Regions from separate parts of the Streptomyces hundungensis genome, predicted to be linked through region 1. Evidence: riboswitches for the same ligand, from Rfam matches in the RefSeq annotation. Region 1 holds a riboswitch; the other holds the start of a gene.
The links. A riboswitch is a leader RNA that binds a small molecule or an ion and turns the genes downstream of it on or off. The one in region 1 is predicted to bind S-adenosylmethionine.
Positions count from the first base shown of each region.

Region 2: it holds a riboswitch for S-adenosylmethionine, as region 1 does, so the genes downstream of both, DWB77_RS27660 (aminotransferase class V-fold PLP-dependent enzyme) here and thrC (threonine synthase) in region 1, are expected to answer to the same signal.

Region 1 covers NZ_CP032698.1:3,984,214-3,987,414, forward strand. Annotated here, with positions in the region: gene DWB77_RS17720 (MoaD/ThiS family protein) at 252-527, opposite strand; gene thrC (threonine synthase) at 649-1,968, opposite strand; SAM riboswitch class I at 1,986-2,148, opposite strand; gene DWB77_RS17730 (glucosyl-3-phosphoglycerate synthase) at 2,282-3,201, shown strand, end outside.
Region 2 covers NZ_CP032698.1:6,238,771-6,241,971, forward strand. Annotated here, with positions in the region: gene trpD (anthranilate phosphoribosyltransferase) at 1-711, shown strand, start outside; SAM riboswitch class IV at 851-968, shown strand; gene DWB77_RS27660 (aminotransferase class V-fold PLP-dependent enzyme) at 1,215-2,621, shown strand; gene DWB77_RS27665 (Lrp/AsnC family transcriptional regulator) at 3,185-3,201, opposite strand, start outside.

The DNA of each region.
Region 1 (3,201 bases):
GGACGAGAATTCCGGGCGCACGAGGGGAGCGGAATGCCATCAATTCAACATTCCGGGGCAAGTCGGGCCGGGCAAAGCGCACTTAAGGCGCAAAGGGCTCGCATACTTTGGCACCACGTTGTCGCGTTCTCATATGCGCTCGGCGCCGGAAGCGAGGGGGCTTCCCCAACTGTACCCCGCTCAACCATGTTGAATTGCCCCCTCCGCTTCTCTTGCGGAGGGGGCAATTCCGAAAACAAACGCGGGGTTGTTCAGCCGCCCGCGACCGCCGGAATGATCGAAACACCGGCACCGTCGGGCGTGGCCGTCTCCAGGCCCTGCTCGAAGCGCACGTCGTCGTCGTTGACGTACACGTTGACGAAGCGGCGCAGCTTGCCCTGGTCGTCCAGGACGCGCGCGGCGATCCCGGTGTGGTTCTTCTCCAGGTCGGCGATGACCTCGGCCAGCGTCGCGCCCTCGGCGGCGACCTCGGCCTTGCCGCCGGTGTAAGTGCGCAGGATCGTGGGGATGCGGACGTTCACGCTCATGGTTCGGTGCTCCTAGTCGTTCGGCAGTGGCTCAGTGCTCAGCAGGCGCCACTTCAATGGCTCAATGCTCAACGAGCCCCTCGCACATGGCTCAGCGCTCAACGAGCCCCTCGCACATGGCTCAGTGGGCGAGGCCCGCGTCGCGGAAGGCGTCCAGGCTCGGGCGGATGGTGGCGGTCGCCTGGGACGTGGCGGCCACCGCGTCCAGGGTCTTGAGTCCGTCACCGGTGTTGAGCACCACCGTGGTGAGCGTGGGGTCGAGGAGACCGGCCTCGATGAGCTTCTTGGTGACGCCGACCGTCACACCGCCCGCGGTCTCCGCGAAGATGCCCTCGGTGCGGGCCAGCAGCTTGATGGCGTCCACGATCTGCTCGTCGTTGACGTCCTCCACCGCCCCGCCCGTACGGCGCGCGATGTCCAGGACGTACGGGCCGTCCGCCGGGTTGCCGATGGCGAGCGACTTGGCGATGGTGTCCGGCTTCTGCGGGCGTACGACGTCGTGTCCGGCCTTGAAGGCGGTCGACACCGGGGAGCAGCCCTCGGCCTGGGCGCCGAAGATCTTGTACGGCTTGTCCTCGACGAGGCCGAGCTTGATCAGCTCCTGGAGACCCTTGTCGATCTTGGTGAGCTGGGAGCCCGAGGCGATCGGGATGACCAGCTGGTCCGGCAGCCGCCAGCCGAGCTGCTCGCAGATCTCGTACGCCAGCGTCTTGGAACCCTCGCCGTAGTACGGCCGCAGGTTGACGTTGACGAAGCCCCAGCCCTCGCCCAGCGGGTCGCCGATGAGCTCGGAGCAGAAGCGGTTCACGTCGTCGTAGTTGCCCTCGATGCCGACGAGCTCGCCGCCGTACACCGCGGCCATGACGACCTTGCCCTGCTCCAGGTCGTGCGGGATGAACACGCAGGAGCGGAATCCGGCCCGCGCCGCGGCGGCGCCGACCGCGCCGGCGAGGTTGCCGGTGGAGGAGCAGGAGAGCGTGGTGAAGCCGAAGGCGCGGGCGGCCTCCAGGGCCTGGGCGACGACGCGGTCCTTGAAGGAGTGCGTCGGGTTGCCGGAGTCGTCCTTGACGAACAGCTTGCCGGACTCGACGCCCAGCTCGCGCGCCAGGTTCTCGGCCTTGACCAGCTTGGTGAAGCCCGGGTTCAGGTTCGGCTTGTCGGCCACGTCGGCGGGGACGGGCAGCAGCGGCGCGTAACGCCAGATGTTCTCCGGGCCCGCCTCGATCTGCTTGCGCAGCGCCTCGGGGTCGCCGAGCGGCAGGTCATAAGCCACTTCGAGCGGTCCGAAACACAGTTCGCAGGCGAAGATCGGGCCAAGTTCGAAACGCTGGCCGCATTCGCGGCAGGAAAGCCCGGACGCCGGACCGAGATCCACGGAAGTGCCGGCGGAGTCGGACGGGTTCTCGGTGGAGGTACGGCTTTCAACGGTCTGTGCAGACATGGAGGGGAGGCCCTTTCTCCTCATCTTCCTCAGGGCGAACTTCGCCATGAGACGGATTTGGCACCTTCCCTAGCCGGTGGCCTCGTGTCCTGAACAACGTGAGTACGTGATCGACGAGAACCGACTGGAGGGTTGCCGGGGCTTCAACGGGCCGTTTCCCTCTGCCCCTCTGGATGAGCGGTATTTGATTGTCGGCGGGAGGACCCCCGGCATGCGACGGTCCTTCGCGTTGTTCAAGACTGTAACCGAAGCCCTGGACGGTTGAGATAGCCGTCCGAACCGCGAGATGGATCACACGAGGAGGCCAGGAGCCGTGCTGGAAGAGGTGGAACGCTGGCTGAGCAGGCGTTCCTGGTCCGCGGCCGAGCGTCCGCTGGACCGGATGCTGGCCGCGAAACACCGCACGGGGACGACGGTCAGTGTCGTGTTGCCGGCGCTCGACGAGGAGGCCACGGTCGGCGCCATCGTGGCCACGATCCGCCGCGAGCTGATGACCGACGCGGTGCCGCTCGTCGACGAACTCGTGGTCGTCGACTCCGGCTCCCGCGACCGCACGGCCGAGGTCGCGGCCGCGGCCGGGGCCCGGGTCGTGCACCGCGACGCGATCCTGCCCCGCGTTCCCGCGCTGCCCGGCAAGGGCGAGGTCCTGTGGCGTTCGCTCCTGGTGACCAGCGGCGACGTCGTGTGCTTCGTCGACGCCGACCTGAGGGACTTCGACGCGGGGTTCGTCTCCGGCATCGTCGGGCCGCTCCTGACCGACCCGGACGTGGCCTTCGTCAAGGCGATGTACGACCGCCCCTTCGGGACCACGGTCGGGCAGGGCGGCCGGGTCACCGAGCTCGTGGCGCGCCCGCTGCTCAACCTGCACTGGCCCCGACTGGCCGGAGTGGTCCAGCCGTTGGGCGGGGAGTACGCGGCCAGGCGCTCCCTCCTGGAACGGCTGCCCTTCCCCGTCGGGTACGGGGTGGAGCTGGCGCTGCTCGTCGACGCGCTGCACACGGTGGGCCTCGACGCGCTGGCCCAGGTCGACGTGGGCGTACGCAAGCACCGCCACCAGGACGGGCAGGCGCTCGGCCGGATGGCCGCCGCGATCTACCGCACCGCGCAGCTACGGCTCTCGCGCGGCCATCTCGTACGGCCCGAGCTGACCCAGTTCGTGCGCGGCGAGCACGGCTTCGTACCGCGTACTTACGCGGTGGACACCGAGGAGCGGCCGCCGATGCGGGACATCGA
Region 2 (3,201 bases), 2.3 Mb from region 1:
AAGGTCGTCAAGCACGGCAACCGGGCGGCCTCCTCGGCCAGCGGCGCCTCCGACGTCCTGGAGAAGCTCGGCGTCAACCTCGACCTCACGCCCCGGCGCGTCGCCGAGGTCGCCGAGGAGGCCGGCATCACGTTCTGCTTCGCCGTGAAGTTCCACCCGGCGCTGCGTTACGTCGCCGCCGCCCGGCGCGAGATGGGCATCCGCACCACTTTCAACTTCCTCGGCCCGCTGACCAATCCGGCCCGGGTGCGCGCCCAGGCGACCGGCGTCGCGGACGCGCGGATGGCGCCCATCGTGGCGGGCGTACTGGCCGAGCGGGGCTCCTCCGCCCTGGTCTTCCGGGGCGACGACGGCCTCGACGAGCTGACCACCACGGGCACCTCCCGCATCTGGGTGGTGCGCGGGGGCGAGGTCCGCGAGGAGGCGTTCGACCCGCGTCACGTCGGCATCGAGACCGTGCCCATCGAGGCGCTGCGCGGCGCGGACTCCTCGTACAACGCCGATGTCGCCCGCCGCCTCCTCGGGGGCGAGCGCGGGCCGGTGCGGGACGCGGTGCTCCTGAACGCGGCCGCCGCCCTCGTCGCCCTCGAACCGGGGGAGGGCCCGCTCGCCGAGCAGATCGGCGCCGCGATGGCGCGGGCCGCGGAGGGGATCGACTCCGGGGCGGCCCAGCGCACCCTGGAGCGCTGGGTCGCGGCCAGCAACGCCTGAGCGCGGGCGGGGCGGTACGGGTCCGGGCCGATCCGCGCCGAGCGCGGTGGGTCCGGCCGTACGGGTGTGACTCAGGGCGCAGTCCGGATCGCGGACTGCGTCTTGCGTCCGCCGGGAGCTGTGGCAGGATGCTCTCCAAGGTCATGAGTGACAGCGATTTAGGCCCCGGCTCGCTGTCCGGCAACCCTCCGTCCGTGGCGGGGTGCCCCGGGTGAAGACCAGGTCGTAGGCAGCAAGGCCTACGGCAAGCGCGGACCCCTGGACATCGCGTGATGTCACAGCCCTGGGGTCCTGGTCCTCAAGGGAGCAGTCTCGTGAGCAAGCGAATGCGATAGGGCGTACCGCCCCTTCTTCCCACCTCCGCGCACCCTTCTTCGGGCTGCGTGTTCGAGGTCAACCCCGGTACACAGCACGGCAGTTGAACCCGCACCTTTGGTGTGGGGCCGCTCCGCCGTACCCGGGGTCCGAAGCCAACTCGCCTTGTCCTGCCGGGAGATACCGCCATGTCCGCACGCCCCACCGCCTCCGCGACCACCTCCGTCACCGTCGAGTCCGCCGCCGTCGAGTCCGCCGACCCCTGCTGTGCCGCGCCGCTGCCGGTGCTCGGCCGCGATGTCTCCGTGCCGCTGGTCACCGGCGGCGAGGTGACGTACGCCGCCCTCGACTACGCGGCGAGCGCGCCCGCCCTCCAGCGGGTCTGGGACGACGTCGCCGCGTACGCCCCCTACTACGGCAGCGTGCACCGCGGGGCCGGCTATCTCTCCCAGCTCTCCACCGACCTGTTCGAGAGCAGCCGCGTCACGGTGGCCGAGTTCCTCGACTGCCGCGCCGACGACCAGGTCGTCTTCACCCGCTCCACCACCGACTCGCTCAACCTGCTCGCCAAGGCGCTGCCGGCCGACTGCCAGGTCTTCGTCTTCGAGACCGAGCACCACGCCTCGCTGCTGCCGTGGCAGGACGCCCGCGTCACCTACCTCAACGCGCCGCGCACCCCGCGCCAGGCCGTCGAGACGCTGGAGCGGGCGCTGGCCGACCGTGACCCCTACGGGCCCGCGCTGGTCTGCGTCACCGGCGCGTCCAACGTCACCGGCGAGCTCTGGCCGGTGGGCGAACTCGCCGCCGCCGCGCACGCCCACGGCGCCCGCATCGTCCTGGACGCCGCCCAGCTCGCACCCCATCACCCCGTGTCCGTAAGGGAGTTGGACGTCGACTGGATCGCCTTCTCCGGACACAAGCTGTACGCGCCGTTCGGCTCGGGCGTGCTGGCCGGGCGGGCGGACTGGCTCCAGGAGGCCGAGCCGTACCTCGCGGGCGGCGGCGCGTCCAAGAAGGTCGCCCGGCGTTCCGACGGCGGCGTGGACGTCGAGTGGCACACCACGGCCGCGCGCCACGAAGCCGGTTCGCCCAACGTCATCGGGGTCTACTCCATCGCCTCCGCGTGCAAGGCGCTCACCGAGGCGGGGTTCGACGCGCTCGTCTCGCGGGAGCGGCACCTGATCGCGAAGGTCCGCGAGGGTCTGGCGGCCGTCCCCGAGGTGCGGGTCCTGTCCCTCTTCGGGGACGACGCGCCCCGGGTCGGCGTCATCTCGTTCGTCGTCGACGGCTGGAACAGCTCGCACTTCGCGGCGGCGCTCTCCGCGGAGTACGGCATCGGGGTGCGCGACGGCCTCTTCTGCGCCCACCCGCTGGTGCGCACCCTGCTCGGCAGCGACCCCCAGGACCCGGGCGAGTGCGGGGCGCCCGAGGCGGAGCCGGGCGAGCGGTCCCTGAACGCGATCCGGGTCAGCTTCGGGGCGGGGACGCCGGATGAGCACGTGGAGCGGTTTGTGCGGGCGGTTCGGGAGTTGGTGGTGGACGGAGCGAAGTGGCGCTACCACACGGAGCAGGGCCGCTGCGTCCCCGTCGTCTAACCCCCTGGGGCTCCGCCCCAGACCCCGTGTCGCGCCTTGAGGCGCTCGTCCTCAAACGCCGGACAGGCTGAGGTGCTGGCCAGCACCGCCCCTGCCAGGGGCGCGGGGAACTGCGCGCCCAGCCCCGCACGGTCCGCAGCCGAGGGGCTCCTGGGGCTCCGCCCCAGACCCCGTTCGCGCCTGAACGGCGCTCGTCCTCAATCGCCGGACGGGCTGAGGTGCTGGCCAGCACCGAGCGCTTAAGGGGCGCGGGGAACTGCGCGCCCAGCCCCGCACGGTCCGCAGACGAAAGGGCTCCTGGGGCTCCGCCCCAGACCCCGTTCGCGCCTGAACGGCGCTCGTCCTCAAACGCCGGACGGGCTGAGGTGCTGACCAGCACCGAGTACTTAAGGGGCGCGGGGAACTGCGCGACCAGCCACGCACGGTCCGCAGCCGAAAGGGCTCCTGGGGCTCCGCCCCAGACCCCGTTCGCGCCTGAACGGCGCTCGTCCTCAAACGCCGGACGGGCTGAAGGTGCTGGCCAGCGCCGAGCATTTAAGGGGCACGGTCCGCAGGGGCGGGGGTCAGGAGTCCAGGCCGA